Regions from separate parts of the Streptomyces sp. NBC_01618 genome, predicted to be linked through region 1. Evidence: riboswitches for the same ligand, from Rfam matches in the RefSeq annotation. Region 1 holds a riboswitch; each other region holds the start of a gene.
The links. A riboswitch is a leader RNA that binds a small molecule or an ion and turns the genes downstream of it on or off. The one in region 1 is predicted to bind thiamine pyrophosphate.
Positions count from the first base shown of each region.

Region 2: another riboswitch for thiamine pyrophosphate. It lies ahead of thiO (glycine oxidase ThiO); the one in region 1 lies ahead of OH735_RS27490 (thiamine ABC transporter substrate binding subunit).
Region 3: another riboswitch for thiamine pyrophosphate. It lies ahead of thiC (phosphomethylpyrimidine synthase ThiC); the one in region 1 lies ahead of OH735_RS27490 (thiamine ABC transporter substrate binding subunit).

Region 1 is NZ_CP109297.1:5,899,274-5,905,547, forward strand. It holds gene pyrH (UMP kinase) at 1-625, shown strand, start outside; gene frr (ribosome recycling factor) at 806-1,363, shown strand; gene OH735_RS27480 (phosphatidate cytidylyltransferase) at 1,363-2,448, shown strand; gene rlmN (23S rRNA (adenine(2503)-C(2))-methyltransferase RlmN) at 2,551-3,657, shown strand; TPP riboswitch at 3,713-3,829, shown strand; gene OH735_RS27490 (thiamine ABC transporter substrate binding subunit) at 3,903-5,015, shown strand; gene OH735_RS27495 (ABC transporter permease) at 5,177-6,274, shown strand, end outside.
Region 2 is NZ_CP109297.1:1,995,248-2,001,521, reverse strand. It holds gene OH735_RS09460 (deoxyribonuclease IV) at 1-718, opposite strand, end outside; gene pknB (Stk1 family PASTA domain-containing Ser/Thr kinase) at 725-2,641, opposite strand; gene OH735_RS09450 (thiazole synthase) at 2,753-3,547, opposite strand; gene thiS (sulfur carrier protein ThiS) at 3,550-3,816, opposite strand; gene thiO (glycine oxidase ThiO) at 3,813-4,994, opposite strand; TPP riboswitch at 4,992-5,105, opposite strand; gene OH735_RS09435 (hypothetical protein) at 5,157-5,501, shown strand; gene OH735_RS09430 (NAD(P)/FAD-dependent oxidoreductase) at 5,530-6,274, shown strand, end outside.
Region 3 is NZ_CP109297.1:3,996,065-4,002,338, forward strand. It holds gene OH735_RS18680 (SsgA family sporulation/cell division regulator) at 1-5, shown strand, start outside; gene OH735_RS18685 (YibE/F family protein) at 87-1,409, opposite strand; TPP riboswitch at 1,480-1,613, shown strand; gene thiC (phosphomethylpyrimidine synthase ThiC) at 1,606-3,420, shown strand; gene OH735_RS18695 (hypothetical protein) at 3,504-4,328, opposite strand; gene OH735_RS18700 (metallophosphoesterase) at 4,510-5,568, opposite strand; gene OH735_RS18705 (LacI family DNA-binding transcriptional regulator) at 5,742-6,274, opposite strand, start outside.

The sequences.
Region 1 (6,274 bases):
AATCGCGGCAGTCGTCCGCGACGGCGCGGAAATCGCGGTTGTCATCGGCGGCGGCAACTTCTTCCGCGGTGCCGAACTCCAGCAACGCGGCATGGACCGGGCCCGGTCCGACTACATGGGCATGCTCGGCACGGTCATGAACTGCCTGGCTCTCCAGGACTTCCTGGAGAAGGAGGGCATCGACTCCCGGGTCCAGACCGCCATCACCATGGGACAGGTCGCGGAGCCGTACATCCCGCTGCGCGCCGTGCGCCACCTGGAGAAGGGCCGCGTCGTCATCTTCGGCGCCGGTATGGGGATGCCGTACTTCTCCACCGACACCACCGCTGCCCAGCGCGCCCTGGAGATCGACGCCCAGGCGCTGCTCATGGGCAAGAACGGCGTGGACGGGGTCTACGACTCCGACCCGAAGACCAACCCCGACGCGGTGAAGTTCGACGCCCTCGAGTACAGCGAGGTGCTCGCCCGCGATCTCAAGGTCGCCGACGCCACCGCCATCACGCTCTGCCGTGACAACCAGCTGCCGATCCTTGTCTTCGAACTGACGGCCGCGGGCAATATCGCCCGCGCGGTCAAGGGTGAGAAGATCGGCACGCTCGTGAGTGACCAGGGCACCCGGGCCTGAGAACCGGGGGGCCTTCCCGGCAAGCCGTGGGAGGGCCCGGGGCCTGCGGGGAACACCCCGGGACAGGTCCCGAAGGATGGACAACGGCCTGCCGGTCGGACACCGTGCAGGTGAGGACGCGACCCAGGACCCGCCGGGCCCGAGCACGCCGGGCCCACTCAAGACACGCAGGAGCACGTGGTGATCGAAGAAACCCTCCTTGAGGCCGAGGAGAAGATGGAGAAGGCCGTCGTCGTAGCGAAGGAGGACTTCGCCGCGATCCGTACCGGCCGTGCCCACCCGGCGATGTTCAACAAGATCGTCGCCGACTACTACGGCGCGCTGACCCCGATCAACCAGCTCGCCTCGTTCTCGGTGCCCGAGCCGCGCATGGCCGTCGTGACGCCGTTCGACAAGAGCGCGCTGCGCAACATCGAACAGGCCATCCGCGACTCGGACCTCGGCGTCAACCCGAGCAACGACGGCAATATCATCCGAGTGACCTTCCCGGACCTCACCGAGGAGCGTCGTCGCGAGTACATCAAGGTCGCGAAGACGAAGGCCGAGGACTCCAAGATCTCCATCCGGGCCGTGCGCCGCAAGGCCAAGGAGACGCTCGACAAGCTGGTCAAGGACAAGGAGACCGGCGAGGACGAGGTGCGTCGCGCCGAGAAGGAACTGGACGACACCACCGCGAAGTACGTCGCACAGGTCGACGAGCTGCTCAAGCACAAGGAAGCCGAGCTGCTCGAAGTCTGATGAACGACTCTTCCTGGGGCGCCCCGCAGAGAGCCGGCCACTGGGGTCCGCCCGAGATGCAGGCAGCTCCGGCGGGTCCTGCATACGATGTGCATGACGCCCAGCAGACTCGGCCCATGCCCATCGTGCCGGACGCGTCCGACACAGGTAGAGACGCTGACGACCATGATGACCGGGACCAGGGGGCCGCACGCCTGAGCGGCGGCCCCCTGTTCCGCGACGAGAAGCCGCAGGAGCCCATGTCCACCGCGCCGCCTCCCCCGCAGAAGAAACGTGCGGGCCGTGATCTGCGAGCCGCCATAGGGGTCGGTGTGGGGCTCGGCGCCGTCATCGTCGCCTCGCTGTTCATCGTGAAGGCCGTCTTCGTCGGTGTGATCGCCGTCGCCGTCGTCGTGGGCCTGTGGGAGCTCACCTCCCGGCTGGAGGAGCGCAAGGGCATCAAGGCGCCGCTCATCCCGCTGGCGGTCGGTGGCGCGGCGATGGTCGTGGCCGGATACGCGCGGGGTGCCGAGGGCGCCTGGGTGGCGATGGCGCTGACCGCGCTCGCGGTGCTCGTCTGGCGGATGACCGAGCCTCCGGAGGGCTACCTCAAGGACGTCACGGCGGGAGTGTTCGCCGCGTTCTACGTACCGTTCCTGGCCACCTTCGTTGCCATGCTCCTGACCGCGGACGACGGACCGCAGCGGGTGCTCACCTTCCTGCTGCTGACCGTGGTCAGTGACACGGGCGCGTACGCCGTCGGCTGGCGCTTCGGGAAGCACAAGCTCGCGCCGCGCATCAGTCCCGGGAAGACCCGCGAGGGCCTGTTCGGGGCCGTCGCCTTCGCGATGGCCGCCGGTGCGCTGTGCATGCAGTTCCTGATCGACGGCGGTACCTGGTGGCAGGGGCTGCTGCTGGGGCTCGCGGTCGCGGCCACCGCCACCCTCGGTGACCTGGCTGAGTCGATGATCAAGCGGGACCTCGGCATCAAGGACATGGGCACGCTGCTGCCGGGGCACGGCGGCATCATGGACCGGCTGGACTCGCTGCTGCCGACCGCCCCGGTGGTCTGGCTGCTGCTGGTGCTGTTTGTGGGCTCCGGTTGATCCCCCGCGCTCTACCTTCCTGACCTGGGCTTTTACGAGTGAGGGTCCGTTGTCCACAGGGCGGCGGGCCCTCACTGTTCTGTCTGCGACACTGGATGGACCATGCCTAATCCCGGAGAACTCACTTTCGTCGCGCCCCGCGGAGCCAAGAAGCCGCCGCGGCATCTCGCCGACCTCACGCCCGCCGAGCGCAAGGAAGCCGTTGCCGCGATCGGCGAGAAGCCGTTCCGCGCCCAGCAGCTCTCGCAGCACTACTTCGCGCGGTACGCGCACGACCCGGCGGAGTGGACCAACATCCCGGCCGGTTCGCGGGACAAGCTCGCCGAAGCGATGTTCCCCGACCTGATGTCCGTGGTCCGCCACATCAGCTGTGACGACGACACCACCCGTAAGACGCTGTGGAAGCTGCATGACGGGACGCTCGTCGAATCCGTCCTGATGCGCTACCCGGAGCGGGTGACGATGTGTATCTCGTCACAGGCGGGATGCGGGATGAACTGCCCGTTCTGCGCCACGGGACAGGCCGGTCTCGACCGCAATCTGTCGACCGCCGAGATCGTCCACCAGATCGTGGACGGCATGCGGGCGCTGCGCGACGGGGAGGTCCCGGGGGGCCCGGCGCGGCTCTCCAACATCGTCTTCATGGGCATGGGCGAGCCGCTCGCCAACTACAAGCGGGTGGTCGGCGCGATCCGCCGGCTGACCGACCCGGAGCCGGACGGGCTGGGGCTCTCGCAGCGCGGGATCACCGTTTCCACCGTCGGCCTGGTGCCCGCGATGCTCCGCTTCGCCGACGAGGGCTTCAAGTGCCGTCTCGCCGTCTCGCTGCACGCCCCGGACGACGAGCTGCGCGACACGCTCGTCCCCGTGAACACGCGGTGGAAGGTGGGTGAGGTGCTGGACGCCGCGTGGGAGTACGCGGAGAAGTCCGGTCGTCGCATCTCCATCGAGTACGCGCTGATCCGGGACATCAACGACCAGGCGTGGCGCGGCGATCGGCTCGGCCGGCTCCTCAAGGGGAAGCGGGTGCACGTCAACCTGATCCCGCTGAACCCCACGCCCGGGTCCAAGTGGACCGCGTCGCGTCCCGAGGACGAGAAGGCGTTCGTCGAGGCGATCGCGGCACACGGGGTGCCGGTGACCGTGCGGGACACCCGTGGCCAGGAGATCGACGGGGCCTGCGGGCAGCTGGCGGCGGCCGAGCGCTGAGGTCGGAACGGCCCGTGTAACCTGGGCCTGAAATCAACTTCATAGAATCAACTTCATATTCCGACAGGGGAGCGCCACAGCGCTGAGAGTGCGGCACCGAGGACAGGTCGGCCGCAGACCCTCTGAACCTCGCCCGGGTCATTCCGGGTAGGAAGTTCGGTCATCAACTCATGCTGTTGCGCCCTGCCCGCCTCCCGTGGGCAGGGCCGCGTCTCTTCCTGGCCAAAACCCAGGAGGAATCCACAATGAGCACCACGCGCAGGACCAAGCAGCTCGCGGCGACGGCCGTTGCCGCCGCGCTCGGCGTCACCGCACTTGCCGGATGCGGGAGTTCCGGTACGTCGGGCTCCGGTTCCGGCTCCACGAAGAGCTCGGGCTCGAAGACCGTGACGCTCGTCAGCCATGACTCCTTCAACGCCTCCAAGGACGTGCTGAAGGAGTTCACCGAACAGACCGGCTACACCGTCAAGGTTCTGAAGAGTGGCGATGCGGGTGTCGCCCTCAACCAGGAGATCCTGACCAAGGGATCGCCGCGTGGTGACGTGTTCTTCGGCGTCGACAACACCCTGCTCTCCCGCGCCCTCGACAGCGGCCTCTTCACGCCGTACGAGGCGAAGGGCGTCGACCAGGTGGCGTCCGATGCCCAACTCGACGCCGCCGAGCACCGGGTCACCCCGATCGACACCGGTGACATCTGCGTCAACTACGACAAGAAGTACTTCGCCGACAAGAAGCTCGCACCGCCGCAGTCCTTCGAGGACCTGACGAAGCCCGCGTACAAGAACCTCCTCGTCACCGAGAACGCCCAGACCTCCTCGCCCGGCCTCGGCTTCCTCCTCGGCACGGTTGCCACCTACGGCGAGAAGGGCTACCAGGACTACTGGAAGAAGCTGAAGAGCAACGGCGTCAAGGTCGTCGACAGTTGGGAGCAGGCGTACAACGAGGAGTTCTCAGGCTCCGCGGGCGGCAAGAAGGCCAAGGCCGACCGACCGCTCGTCGTCTCGTACGCCTCCAGCCCGCCCGTCGAGGTGCTCTACGCGAAGCCGCAGCCCGCGACGGCCCCGACCGGGGTGGCCACCGGGACCTGCTTCCGCCAGATCGAGTTCGCGGGGCTGCTGAACGGCGCGAAGAACGAGGCCGGCGGCAAGGCCCTGCTGGACTTCCTGATCAGCAAGAGGTTCCAGGAGGACATGCCGCTCAACATGTTCGTGAACCCGGTCACCGAGGGCGCGAAACTGCCGGAGCTCTTCACGAAGTTCGGCGCGACTGTGGACCGGCCGACGACCGTTGCCCCGGACGCGATCGCCAAGAACCGTGAGCAGTGGGTCCAGTCGTGGTCCTCGCTCGTAGTGAAGTAGCGAAGACACCCGTCCGCGGAACGGACGCGGGCGGGAAGGGCTCGGGCGGGACGGGCGCGCACCAGGACGGGCCGCGTGGTGCGGACCCGCTCCGCCGCTGTGGGCACGCGGATGTCACGCGCGCGAAGGCGCGGCGCGGGAGCGCGGTGCGGCTCGGCCTGATGGCCGTGCCCGTCGCGTTCTTCGCGCTGTTCTTCGCCTATCCGGTCACCGCGATCGTCGGCCGCGGCCTGAAGGCGGACGGCGTCTGGCAGTTCGGCCGGATCGGCGAGGTGCTGACCCGGCCGGACATTCGCGACGTCCTGTGGTTCACCACCTGGCAGGCGCTCGCCTCGACCGCGCTGACCCTGCTGATCGCGCTGCCCGGCGCCTATGTCTTCGCCCGCTACGACTTCCCCGGCAAACAGCTGCTGCGGGCGGTCGTCACCGTGCCGTTCGTCCTGCCGACCGTCGTCGTCGGTACGGCCTTCCTGGCGATGGTGGGGCGCGGCGGGTTCATGGACGAGCTCTGGGGTGTACGCCTCGACACCACCGTCTGGGCGATTCTGCTCGCCCATGTCTTCTTCAACTACGCGGTGGTCGTACGGACCGTGGGCGGGCTGTGGTCACAGCTCGACCCGCGGCAGGAGGAGGCCGCCCGGGTGCTGGGCGCCGGACGGTTCGCCGCCTGGCGGCGGGTCACCCTGCCGGCCCTCGCGCCCGCAGTGGCCGCTGCCGCGTTGATGGTCTTCCTCTTCACCTTCACCTCCTTCGGCGTCGTGCAGATCCTCGGCGGTCCGGGATACGCCACGCTGGAGGTGGAGATCTATCGGCAGACCGCCCAACTGCTCGCCCTGCCGACGGCCGCCGTGCTGACGCTGGTGCAGTTCGCCGCGGTCGGCGCGATCCTCGCCGTGCACGCGTGGACCGTACGGCGCAGGGAGACCGCGCTGAAACTGGTCGACCCCGCGCAGACCGCTCGCAGGCCGCGCGGCGCCGGGCAGTGGGCGCTGCTCTGCGGGGTGCTGCTGTCCGTGCTGGTGCTGATCCTGCTGCCGCTCGGGGTGCTGGTGGAGCGCTCGCTGGCCACGCCCGGCGGCCACGGCCTCGACTACTACCGCGCCCTGGGGTCCGTGGACGCGGGCGGCGGTACGTTCCTGGTCGCGCCGCTCGAAGCGGTCCGGAACTCGGTCCAGTACGCACTGGTCGCGACGGCCATCGCGCTGGTCGTCGGCGGGCTCGCCGCCGCGGCGCTGACCCGGCGCACGGGCCGGCTCGTG
Region 2 (6,274 bases), 3.9 Mb from region 1:
GACCGGCGCCGATGTTCTCGTGACGGTCCTTGTGGGCGCCCACCACGTCCTTGGAGTCATTGGCATGGATCAGTTTCAGCCGGCCCTCGCCGACCGTGTCCACCAGGAGGTCCAGGGTCCGGCGCATGCCCGCAGGGCCGGTCAGATCGTGGCCCGCCGCGTAGATGTGGCAGGTGTCCAGGCAGATGCCGAGCTTGGGGTGGGCGTCGAGGGCCTCGAAGTACGGGCCGAAGTCCCAGGTCCGTGAGCAGAGCGAGGAGCCCTGTCCGGCGGTCGACTCCAGCAGCAGATACGGGTCGTCGTCGTGCGTCAGCTCGTCCAGGAGCGGCCGCATGTGCGTGCGTACCTGCGCGAGGGCCTGCTCGCGCGGGCGGCCACCGGTCGCCGATCCGGTGTGCACCACGACGCCCAGGGCGCCGATCTCGCGGGCCCGGCGCAGTGAGTGGCGCAGCGAGTCAACGGACTTCTCGACGGTGGCCACGGTGTGCGAGCCGAAGTTGATCAGGTACGGGGCGTGGACGTACGCCGGTATGGACTCGGCGGCGCACTCGGCGCGGAACTGTTCGTCCTGGGCCGGATTGCCGACGGGCGTCGCCCAGCCGCGCGGGTTGGCGACGAAGACCTGGACGGCCTCCGCCGTCATCTCGCGGGCGTACGGGAGGCCGACCTTGGCGAGGCCTCCGGCCACCGGAACATGGCCGCCGACCGGGTTGCGCATATGGATCTAGAGCCCCTTGGTCTTGATGGTGATGGTGCTGCCCTCGGGGGCCTGTTTTCCGCCATCGACGGACTGGCTCGCGATGGTGTCGCTGAAGGAGAGGAACGGGCGGTCGACCTTGACCTCGAAGCCCGCGTTCTCCAGGTCGCTCCTGGCCTCGTCGACGTCCTTGCCGGTGACGTCCGGGACGTCGATCATCCGCGGTCCCTTGGAGACCGTGAGCGTGATGGTGTCGCCCTCGGCGGCCTGGCTGCCCCGGGCCGGTGACTGATGGGCGATGTCGCCCGCGACCTCGGGGGAGTTGACCCGGTCGGGCAGCACCTGGGCCTTCAGGCCCTGCTCGTCCAGCGCGGCGGTGGCGTCCACGACGGACAGTCCGGTGACATCGGGGACGTCGACCGGGGCGCCCTTGCTGACGACCAGGGCGACCGCGGAGTCCGGGTGGCGTTCGGCGCCGGCCGCGGGGTCCGTACGAATCACCTCGCCCCGCCTCGTCTGCTCGCTGAACTCCTTGGTGACCATGCCGGGCACCAGGCCGGCCTTCTTCAGCTCGCGCCGGGCGTCGGCGAGCGCCCGGTCCCGGACATCGGGCACCTTCACGATCTCGGGGCCGCGCGAGACGACCAGCGTCACCGCGTCGTTCCCCCGGATGCGGGCACCGGACGCCGGATCGCTGCTGATGACCTTGCCGCGATCCATGGTGTCGCTGTAGGCCCGCTTGACGCCCTTGAGCTCCAGACCGGCGTCGGAGAGCCGCTGCTGGGCGGTCTTCTCGGTCTGGCCGAGCAGCGAGGGCACCCGGGTGAACTGCCCGGAGTTGATGTACCAGACACCCGTGCCGACCCCCAGCACCAGCAGCACGGCGACGACCGCGGCCATGACGGAGCGCCGCGGACCGAGGCGCCAGGGTCCGCGCGGCACGGGCCGCGGCGGCATCGGCGCGGGCATCTCCAGCCGGCTGGTGTGATGGGCGACGCCCTGATCGGCCGGGACCAGCCGCGGGATCACGCTCGTACGGTCCTCGGCGGCGTCGTGCGCCTCGGCGAGGGCCTGCGGCGGTACGGCGTCCAGCTGGGCGTCCGTGAGGCCGGAGCGGGCCTCACGGGCCTCGGCGAGCAGTGCCACCGCGTCGAACGGGCGGACCTCGGGGTTACGGGCGGTGGCGCTCGCCACCAGGTCGTCGAGCGCGACCGGGAGCCCCGGAACGACGGCCGAGGGGGCCGGGACGTCCTCGTTGAGGTGCTGGTAGATCACCTGGGCGGGGGTGTCTCCGGCACGCGGCTTGGCACCGGTCAGCATTTCGTACAGGACGACACCGCAGGCGTACACATCGGTACGGGTGTCCGCCGTGCCGTGCTCGATCTGCTCGGGAGCGAGATAGGAGACGGTGCCCAGGACCGACCCGGTGGTGTTGGTGACGGCGCCCACCGCCCGTACGAGACCGAAGTCCGCGACCTTGACCCGGCCGTCGTCCCCTATGAGGACGTTCTCCGGCTTCATGTCACGGTGCACGAAGCCCGCACGGTGCGCGGCGCCGAGGGCGGCGAGGACCGGCTCCAGGATGTCCAGCGCGGCTCTTGGCTGCAGGGCGCCGCGGTCGCGCAGCACGTCACGCAGCGTGCAGCCCGCGACGTACTCCATCGCGAGGTACACGTACTGGCCCTGCGTGCCCTGGTCGAAGACCGCGACCACATTGGGGTGCGCGAGCCGGGCCACGGACTTGGCCTCGCGGATGAAGCGCTCGACGAACGAGGCGTCGGTGGCGAGTGCCGGGTGCATCACCTTGAGGGCGAGCACCCGGTCGAGCCGGGTGTCCACGGCCCGGTAGACCGTGGCCATGCCGCCCACGGCGATGCGGGCATCGACGCGGTAGCGGCCGTCGAGCAGCTGCCCGACGAGAGGGTCCTGGAGGGTCGTATCCACACATGCGAGTCTACGAGCCGCCACGGACACCTCCCACGGGCCGGAGCGGTCCCGGGGCCGTACTGCAGCCGAGCCGTGACAGGAACATGCGGTCCACGGCGTCCCGGCGGGTCAGAACGCCGGGCGCTCCGGGTCCAGCGCCGCACGCCCCTTCACCGGCGACGAAGCCTCGGCGAAATGGCGGCGCGGGATCCGGCCCGCGCGGTACGCCAGCCGCCCGGCCTCCACCGCGTGCCGCATCGCCGCGGCCATCAGCTCCGGCTCCTGGGCCCGGGTCACCGCGGACGCCAGCATCACCGCCGCGCACCCCAGCTCCATCGCGAGCGCCGCGTCCGAGGCCGTCCCGGCGCCCGCGTCGAGAATCACCGGCACCCGGGCCTGCTCGACGATCAGCTGGAAGTTGTGCGGATTGCGGATGCCGAGGCCGGAGCCGATGGGGGAGCCGAGCGGCATGATCGCCGCGCACCCCACGTCCTGGAGCCTGCGGGCCAGCACCGGGTCGTCATTGGTGTACGGAAGCACCGTGAAGCCGTCGTCCACCAGGGTCTCCGCGGCGTCCAGCAGCTCGATCGGATCGGGCAGCAGGGTCCGCTCGTCGGCCACCACCTCCAGCTTGATCCAGTCGGTGCCGAGCGCCTCGCGGGCCAGCCGGGCGGTCAGCACGGCCTCGCCCGCGGTGAAGCAGCCCGCGGTGTTCGGCAGCACGCGGATGGAGAGCCGCTGGAGGACGGAGAGCACCGAGCCCTGCACGGTCGGGTCGAGGCGGCGCATCGCGACGGTGGTGAGCTCGGTACCGGAGACGGTCAGGGAACGCTCCAGCACGTCGAGGCTGGGCGCCCCGCCCGTTCCCATGATCAGCCGGGAACCGAAGGCGGTGTCGCCGAGAGCGAAGAGGTCGTCGGACATGGTCAGCCTCCCTGGACCGCGGTCAGGACCTCGACACGGTCACCGTCACCGAGCACGGTCGCGGACCACCGGCCGCGCGGGACGACGGTCTCGTTGACGGCGGTTGCGACGCCGGAGTGCGCCGTGGTCAGGGTGGCGACAAGGGCGTCCAGGGTGGTGCCCGCGGCGAGGAGACGGACCTCGCCGTTCACGGACACGGACACGGACACGGAGACGGGTGCGGGATCGGAGGGCGGTGCGGTCCGGGGGCGGGGCGCGGGCTCGGTCATGCGGGCTGCTCCTGACGTACGGGGGCGGCGGGCTGGAAGCGGTGCGGGGTGAAGGGGCGGGCCGGCTCGGGCAGCTCGCCGTCGGCCAGCAGCGCCGCCATGACGTCACCGGTGACGGGGGTGAGCAGCACCCCGTTGCGGTGGTGGCCGGTGGCGAGGTGGAGGCCGGGCAGGGCGGTGGGGCCGAGCAGCGGGGCGTTGTCGGGGGAGGCGGGGCGCAGACCGGCGCGGGTCTCGGTGAGCGGCAGTTCGGTGATGCCGGGCACCAGCTCGTGGGCGTCCCGCAGCAGCTCGTAGACGCCACCCGCCGTGACCGTGGTGTCCCAGCCCATCTCCTCGCTGGTGGCGCCGACGACCAGTTCGCCGTTCTCGCGCGGTACGAGATAGACATGGCTGCCCCGGACCATGGCCCGGACGGTCCGGGTGAGGAAGGGCGCGTACGCGGCGGGCACGGTCAGCCGCAGCACCTGCCCCTTCACCGGCCGGACCGGTGGCACGACCTCGTCCGGCAGCCCCGGGAGGCGGCCGCTGAGGCTGCCCGCGGCGAGCACGACCTGGTCGGCGCCGAGCTCCGTACCCCCGGCGAGCACGGCTCCGGCGGCCCGGTCGCGTACGACCGTCAGGCGCTCCACCCGGCCGCGGTGGAAGACCACCCGGGCCCGCTCGCAGGCGGTCAGCAGCGCGGCGGCCAGCCGGCGCGGATCGATCTGGTGGTCGCCGTCGACCCGCAGACCGCCGCGTACGTTGGGTGCGAGCATCGGCTCCAGACGGCGGCATTCGCGGCCCGTGAGCCACTGCGACTCCAGGCCCGAACGCTGCTGCAGGGCGTGCAGTTCCCGCAGATGGGCGCGGTCGTCGGAGTCCAGCGCGACGGCCAGGGTGCCGCAGGCGCGGAAACCGGTCTCCCGCCCGCTCGCCGCTTCCAGTTCGGCCGCGAAGGCCGGATAGCGGGCGGCCGAGGCGACATTGAGGGCCAGCAGCATCTGTTCGCCGTAGTGGAGTTCGGTGACGGCGGCCAGCATGCCGGCCGCCACCTGGGCGGCCCCGCCGCCCGGTTCGGGGTCGGCGACCGCGATGCGCAGTCCGCGTTGCGCGGCCCGCCAGGCGGTCACCAGACCGATGATCCCGCCCCCGACGACCAGGACGTCGGATCCGTTTCCGTTCCGAGAAGAACGCATGGGCGTCCAGCCCCTCCCTTCGCCGGCATGACCCGGATCAGGTTCGTACGGTCGGAGGCCGCCCCAGCCTCCCTCTCAGCCCGGTGCGTCCGGGCTCCCGCGAGTGTTTTACGTTGGCCACCCTAAACCCAGCCCTCCGGACCCTGTAAGGGAGCCGTCACCGTGGCCCGTTCGCTCGACGGACTCGTCCTCTCACCGGTCGCCGACCAGGCCCCGGGCCAGGTCGGTACCCGTACCCGCTTCACGTACCACGAGGAGGGCGGCCGGATCTGGGCCGAGTACGCCGGCGGCGACGTGATCCGCGGCCATCTCGTCGGCACCCGCGTCGAGGACACCCTCGACTTCAGGTACGTCCAGCTCAAGCACGACGGAACAACGTCTTCCGGTCACTGCGTCTCCACCGTCGTCGATCTCCCGGACGGACGGGTCCGGCTGGACGAGCGATGGGAATGGGAGTCGCAGGAGGGCAGCGGGACGAGCGCGGTGGAAGAGATCCCTCTTTCCTGACGGACCGTCAGATGCGTAAGGTGTACGGGTGAGCGAGCAGCAGCAGTCAGAGCAGCCGGACCGGCAGTCAGGGCGCCGCGTCGTCATCGTCGGCGCGGGCATGGCCGGCGTACAGACGGCGGTGGCGCTGAGGGAACAGGGCTTCACCGGCTCCCTCGTCCTCATCGGCGCCGAACCGCACCAGCCCTACGACCGACCCCCGCTGTCCAAGGCGGTACTGCTCGGCAAGGCCGAGGACTCCGCCTTCGACGTCGACTTCGACGCGCTGGACATCGATCTGCAGCTGGGTCGCGAAGTCACCGGTGTGCGGCCGGGCGCGCATGAGCTGGACACCCCGTCAGGACCCGTTGCATACGACGTCCTGGTGATCGCGACCGGCGCCGAACCGGTCGTCCTGCCCGGCGCCGAGGGCGTTCCCGGCGTCCATCTGTTGCGCACCCTCGACGACGCGGCACGGCTGCGTCCCGTCCTCGACGAGCGGCACGGCGTCGTGGTCGTCGGCGCGGGCTGGATCGGCGCCGAGTTCGCCACCGCGGCCCGCGCCGCGGGCTGCGAAGTCACCGTCGTCGAGGCCGCCGACCGGCCCCTCGCGGGCGCGATGCCCGCCGAGGTCGCCGCCCCGATGGCCGCCTGGTACGCCGAGAGCGGCGCCGAACTCCTTACCGGAGCCCGGGTCGCCCGCATCGAACCCGGCCGGGTGATCCTCGCGGACGGCCGCACGATCCCGGCCGGAGCGGTCGTCGTCGGAATCGGCGCACGGCCCGCCACCGGCT
Region 3 (6,274 bases), 1.9 Mb from region 1:
GCTGAAGAGCACGGGGTCGCAGACAGGCCCGTCGGTCGAACGCGACACCTGCCGAATGGGTGAATCGCTCTCTGTGGTGGGGGCGTTCAAGGCTTCGCCCTGCGACGGCGGCCTCTCCCGGTCCGTACGGGTGCTGAAGCTCCGGCTTCCGCGCCGGGCCCTGTGCGGTCCGCGGAGACGACCAGCGCCGCGAGCACCGTCGTCACCGGCACCGAGGCGACCAGTCCGATCGAGCCGACCAGCGTTCGTACGATCTCTTCCGCCACCAGCTCGCTGTTGGCCACCGTCCCCACACTGCTCCGGGCGATCGAGAACAGCAGCAGCAGCGGCAGCGCCGCGCCCGCGTAGGCGAGCACCAGCGTATTGACGACCGAGGCGATGTGGTCGCGCCCGATTCTGATCCCTGCCCTGTAGAGCCCCCGCACACCCATCGTCGGGTTCGCCTGGTGCAACTCCCAGACCGCCGACGTCTGGGTGACCGTCACGTCGTCGAGGACGCCGAGCGACCCGATGATGACACCGGCCAGCAGCAGGCCGCTCATGTCGATGTGCGGGTACAGGCCGTGGATGAGACCGGTGATGTCGTCGGTGTTGCCGGTCAGGCTCGCCCAGCCGATGAAGAGCGATCCGAGCAGCCCGATCAGCAGGAGCGAGAGCAGTGTGCCGATCACCGCGACCGAGGTGCGGGCCGTCAGGCCGTGGCACATGTAGAGCGCGATCAGCATGATCGCACTGGCCCCGATCACCGCGACGAGCAGGGGATTCGAGCCCTGGAGGATGGCCGGGAGGATGAACAGGGTCAGTACCGCGAACGACACGGCGAGCGCGACCAGTGCCATCACCCCGCGCATCCTGCCCACCGCGACCACGACCAGCGCGAAGATCCCGGCCAGCAGAGCCATCGGGAACTTCCGGTTCACATCCGTCACCGAGTACTGCAGATCGTGGGGCGCGTCAGGGGCGTACGCCACGACCACGCCCTGACCCTGGCGCAACTGGCGCGGTGCGTCGGGCTGGACGACCTCGACGAAGGTCCGGCCCTTGTCGTGACCGGTCGTCACCTCGACGGTGGCCTTCTCGCACAGCCCCGGCCCGCTTCCCGACGACGGGGCGGTCTCGCCGCTGGTGGGCATCTGGGCGGCGTTCACGTCCTTGCAGTCCACCTTGTCGACCTTCACCACCTTCGCCTGCTGGGTCTGCCGGTCGAACCCGACACCGGTCCGCTCGTGCGGGGGTGCACCCCCAGGCCAGAGCACCGCCAGGCCGACGACGACCGCGGTGGCGAACGGGATGAGCACGGCCGCGATGACCTTGCGCAGATGCTTGGAGACGGGCGCGGCGGGGCCATGGCTGTGCGAGTGGCCGTGCTGATGGCCTCGCGGTTCGGAGTCGAATTGGGGGGACGTCACCGGCCGATCATCGCAAGAAGAGAGGGGCCCTCTGTTCATTACGCCGGACGGGGCACTAGCGTGGAGGAACCTTTGCACACGCGGGAGCTCGGAGCACCGGGCTGAGAGGGCGCTGATATCCGTACATCCGTACGGGACAGGCTGCGCCGACCGCCGAACCTGTTACCGGGTAATGCCGGCGTAGGGAGTAGGTCTCATGACCACAGCGGACGCACGCACGCCTGCCTCGAACCAGAGCGACGAGGCCGGGAAGTCCATCGGTTGGCACAAGGGATACGTCCAGGGCTCACGCCCGGACCTCCGGGTGCCGGTCCGGCAGGTGCACCTCACCAACGGCAAGGACGTGACGCTGTACGACACGTCGGGGCCGTACACCGATCCCACCACCGAGACCGATGTCCGTCGCGGGCTCGCACCGCTTCGGGAAAGCTGGATCATCGCGCGCGGCGACACCGAGGAGTACCCGGGCCGCCCCGCGCGCCCCGAGGACGACGGGCTCAAGCACACCTCGCCGCGAATGGGGTCTCCCCTGCTCGAGCGAAGTCGAGAGCTTGGGGAAGGGCTGCGCAACCTCGACGCGGTCTTCCCCGGCCGGCCCCGGCTGCCCCGCCGCAGCCGGGACGGGCAGCCGGTGACCCAGCTCGCGTATGCCCGCCGGGGTGAGATCACCCCGGAGATGGAGTACGTGGCGATCCGGGAGAACGTCGAGCCGGAGGTGGTGCGCGAGGAGATCGCCGCCGGCCGGGCCGTACTGCCGGCCAACGTCAACCACCCCGAGATCGAACCGATGATCATCGGGAAGCGGTTCCTGGTGAAGGTCAATGCCAACATCGGCAACTCCGCGGTGACGTCCTCCATCGAGGAGGAGGTGGAGAAGATGACGTGGGCGACGCGCTGGGGCGCCGACACCGTCATGGATCTGTCCACCGGCCGCAACATTCACACCACCCGTGAGTGGGTACTGCGCAACTCCCCCGTGCCGATCGGCACCGTTCCCCTCTACCAGGCGCTCGAAAAGGTCGACGGCCGGGCCGAGGAGCTGACCTGGGAGATCTACAAGGACACCGTCATCGAGCAGGCCGAGCAGGGCGTCGACTACATGACGGTCCACGCCGGCGTGCGCCTGCCGTACGTCCCGCTGACCGCCCGACGCAAGACCGGCATCGTCTCCCGCGGCGGTTCGATCATGGCGGCGTGGTGCCTCGCGCACCACAAGGAGTCGTTCCTGTACGAGCACTTCGAGGAGCTCTGCGAGATCCTCGCCACGTACGACGTGACGTACTCGCTGGGCGACGGTCTGCGCCCCGGCTCGATCGCCGACGCCAACGACGAGGCCCAGTTCGCCGAACTGCGCACACTCGGCGAACTGAACACGATCGCCAAGCGGCACGGCGTCCAGACCATGATCGAGGGCCCGGGCCATGTCCCGATGCACAAGATCAAGGAGAACATCGACCTCCAGCAGGAGATCTGCGAGGAGGCACCCTTCTACACGCTCGGCCCGCTGACCACCGATGTCGCTCCGGCGTACGACCACATCACCTCGGGCATCGGCGCGGCGATGATCGCGTGGTGGGGCACGGCGATGCTCTGTTACGTCACGCCCAAGGAGCACCTCGGCCTGCCCAACCGAGACGATGTGAAGACCGGCGTCATCACGTACAAGATCGCGGCCCATGCGGCGGATCTCGCGAAGGGGCACCCGGGGGCGCAGGACTGGGACGACGCGCTCTCCGACGCCCGTTTCGAATTCCGCTGGGAGGACCAGTTCAATCTGGCTCTCGACCCGGTCACTGCGCGGGAGTTCCACGACGAGACGCTGCCCGCCGAACCGGCGAAGACCGCGCACTTCTGCTCGATGTGCGGGCCGAAATTCTGTTCGATGAAGATCTCCCAGGACATCCGTCGTGAACACGGCGGTTCGCAGGCGGAGATCGAGGCGGGCATGGCGGAGAAGTCCAAGGAGTTCGCGGCGGCCGGCAATCGGGTCTATCTGCCGATCGCGGACTGATCCGTCCGACGCGTGGCGAGTGGCGAGGACCGCGTCAGGTCTTCGCCACTGTTCCTGGCGGGGTACGTGCCCCCCGGACCCGGTCAGTCCGGTTCATGCTCCGGGCCACCGAAGTCGGGGCTGGTGAAGTCCGGGCTGGTGAAGGTCGGGCGGGGGCCCGCCGCCGGGCCGTCGTCGGGGCTGGTGAAGTCCGGCCGGCTGTAGCCGATCTTCGGGATGCGGTGCTCCGAGCGGTGCGGGGTGCGTGCGGCGAGGCCGGCCTCGGGGTCGGCGAGCGCGTCCCTGAGGAACGGCAGGATGCCGCGCTCCAGCAGGGCGTGGCGCCATGCCTCCCTGGCGCGCGCCACATCCTCCGGAAGTTCGCTCCCGGGATCCTCGGCGGGCTGCGACGTCGACCCGTTGCGCAGTGCGGTGACGAGCAGCCCGACGGCGGCGGCCAGGATCGCGGCGGCCATGACCGCCGCGAAGAACCAGCCCGCGGCGACCATGGTGGAGGCGAAGGACGGCGGCGGGCTGAGCAGTTTCAGCAGATAACCGGCCAGCAGGAATATGAACGCGGCGGTGCCGGCGAGCACGGGCGCCAGAACCGTGACGACGGCTCCTATGCCGGCGCCCGACTCGCTCCGACGGTTCGTGCCGGACCCGGGACCGGTGTCCTCGTCCGTTCCTTCGTCCGGTCCGCGCAGCTCTTCGCGGGCCTTCACATAGTGCTCGTACTCGGTGGCGGCCGTCGCGGTGATCAGCGCCGTGGCGTCCAGCGCCATGGTGCGCAGCTGCACGGCGTTGAGCCGCTCGCCGACCGCGGCCAGATCCGGTCGTTCATGGGCGTGGCGCAGTGCGTCGTCGAGGATCCGCTCGTACTCGGGGCGGTCCTCGGCCAGCAGGTGCGGAGCGCTGTTCATGTGCATCCCCCGATGCTCCGTTGGGCCTGAATGCCCGCTCGGACCGGGCAGTTGGGCGGAAACGGAGGAGAGCCTGCTACTGATACGCCGATGGTAGAGCGCCCACGGCACGGGGTGACAGGGGGTTTCCGTAAATAGGCCCGGTGGTCGGCGTGGTCAGGTCGTGGAGCGTCTTCCCGGATGGACGTCAGTCATGCAGGGGCAGTTGGACGACCAGTAGCTTTCCGGCCATGGTCACTCCGCCGTCCATGGCGATGGCGAGTCCGTCCGCGTACACGTGCGGGCCGTCGACCACGGGACCGGAACCGTCCTCTCCGTCCTCCGAGCCGACCTCGCCGAGGAGATACGGAATGGGGCTGTGACCATGGACGATGCGCTGTCCGCCGTAGGCCGACAGCAGCTCCCGTACGGCCTGCGGCCCCGACTCGTCGCGGAAGGCGAACCGCTTCGTGAGCTTCCGGAAGAGGTCCCAGCACTCGTCGGCGTCGTTACGCGTGAGAATGGCGTGCACGGTGTCGTTGACGTCCTCGATGGTGCTGCCGTAGTCGAGGTAGGCCGTCGTGTCGGAGTGCGTCAGCAGGTGCCCGTCCTCCTCGACGATCGCGTCGAGCCGGGACATCCACTGGAGGTGGACGTCCTGGAGCCGCTCCATGTCGTTCTTCTGGCCGCCGTTGAGCAGCCAGGCGGCCTGGAAGGTGGCGGTGCCGGCGCCGGAGTTGACGGGGGTGTCGCCGAACCGCTTGGCGCCGATGAGCAGCAGTTCGTGATTGCCCATCAGGGCCTTGCAGTAGCCGCCCGCGGCCGCGGCCTCGGCGGACAGGCGCATCACCAGGTCGATGACGCCGATGCCGTCGGGTCCCCGGTCGGTGAAGTCGCCCAGGAACCAGAGCCGGGCATTGCCCGCGGACCAGTTGCCTCCGGCGTCGATGAGGCCCTGCTCGGCGAGCGCGGCGTGGAGCTCGTCCAGATAGCCGTGGACGTCGCCGACGACGTACAGCGGTCCGAGCCCCGGCTCCGGGGCGGGCCGTGGGTCGGGGACGGCCCGCACCTGGACGGTGTCACCGCGGTTGATCAACGGAAGGTCGCGTGCGGTGGGGGTGTACCCCTCCGGCAGCTCGTCTCCCGGAACGGCGTTGCCCGGGTGCGGCGGTGAAGGCGGCACCGGAGTCTGCGCATAGGGCGGTACGCGGAAGTCACGCAACGTCGCAGTCCGCACCACGGGTTCCTGACCGGCCCCCTGTGTCATCGACCCCTCCACCACCGTCGCGCCGCCGTACACCTGACGGGCCCTGCTGGTCGGGGTGGTCCGCGGTGTCGTGCGCCCATCATAGGAATGCGATTCGTGCTCTGTGACGCACCAGGGGTGGTGAATCCGGGCGCACGTCAGGTTCACCGGCCGATTGGTCCGAAATCGCCTGATCAATCCCTGGCGGGGGAGCGGGGCGCGCTGACCGTGGTGCGGGGTGGACGGCGTTGCGAGGACGTCCGGACGATGAGCTCCGTCGGTATGACCTGCTCCACCGGTCCGTCGTGTGCCACGCCTTCGATGGCGTCGATCAGGAGCTGGACGACCGCTGTGCCGATTCTGCGCGGCTTGAGCGAGAGGGTGGTGATGGGGGGCTCGGTCGTCGCGTACACGGTGGACTCGCTGCAGCAGACCAGCAGCAGGTCCTCGGGGACGCGCAGACCGTATCGGCGGGCGGCGGCCAGCAGATCGGTGCCGTTGGGGTCGAAGAGTCCGTAGACGGCGTCGGGCCGGTCCGGGCGGGCGAGCAGCCGGTCGGCGGCGACCGCGCCCGCGCACGGGTCGTGGGCAGGGTAGGACTCGTACACCGGGTCCTGGCCCACGCGCTCGCACCAGTGGAGGTACGCGGTGGTGGAGAGGCGGGTGTACGTGTCGGTGGTGGTGCCGGTGAGCAGGCCGATGCGGCGGGCTCCGGCGGCGGCGAGAT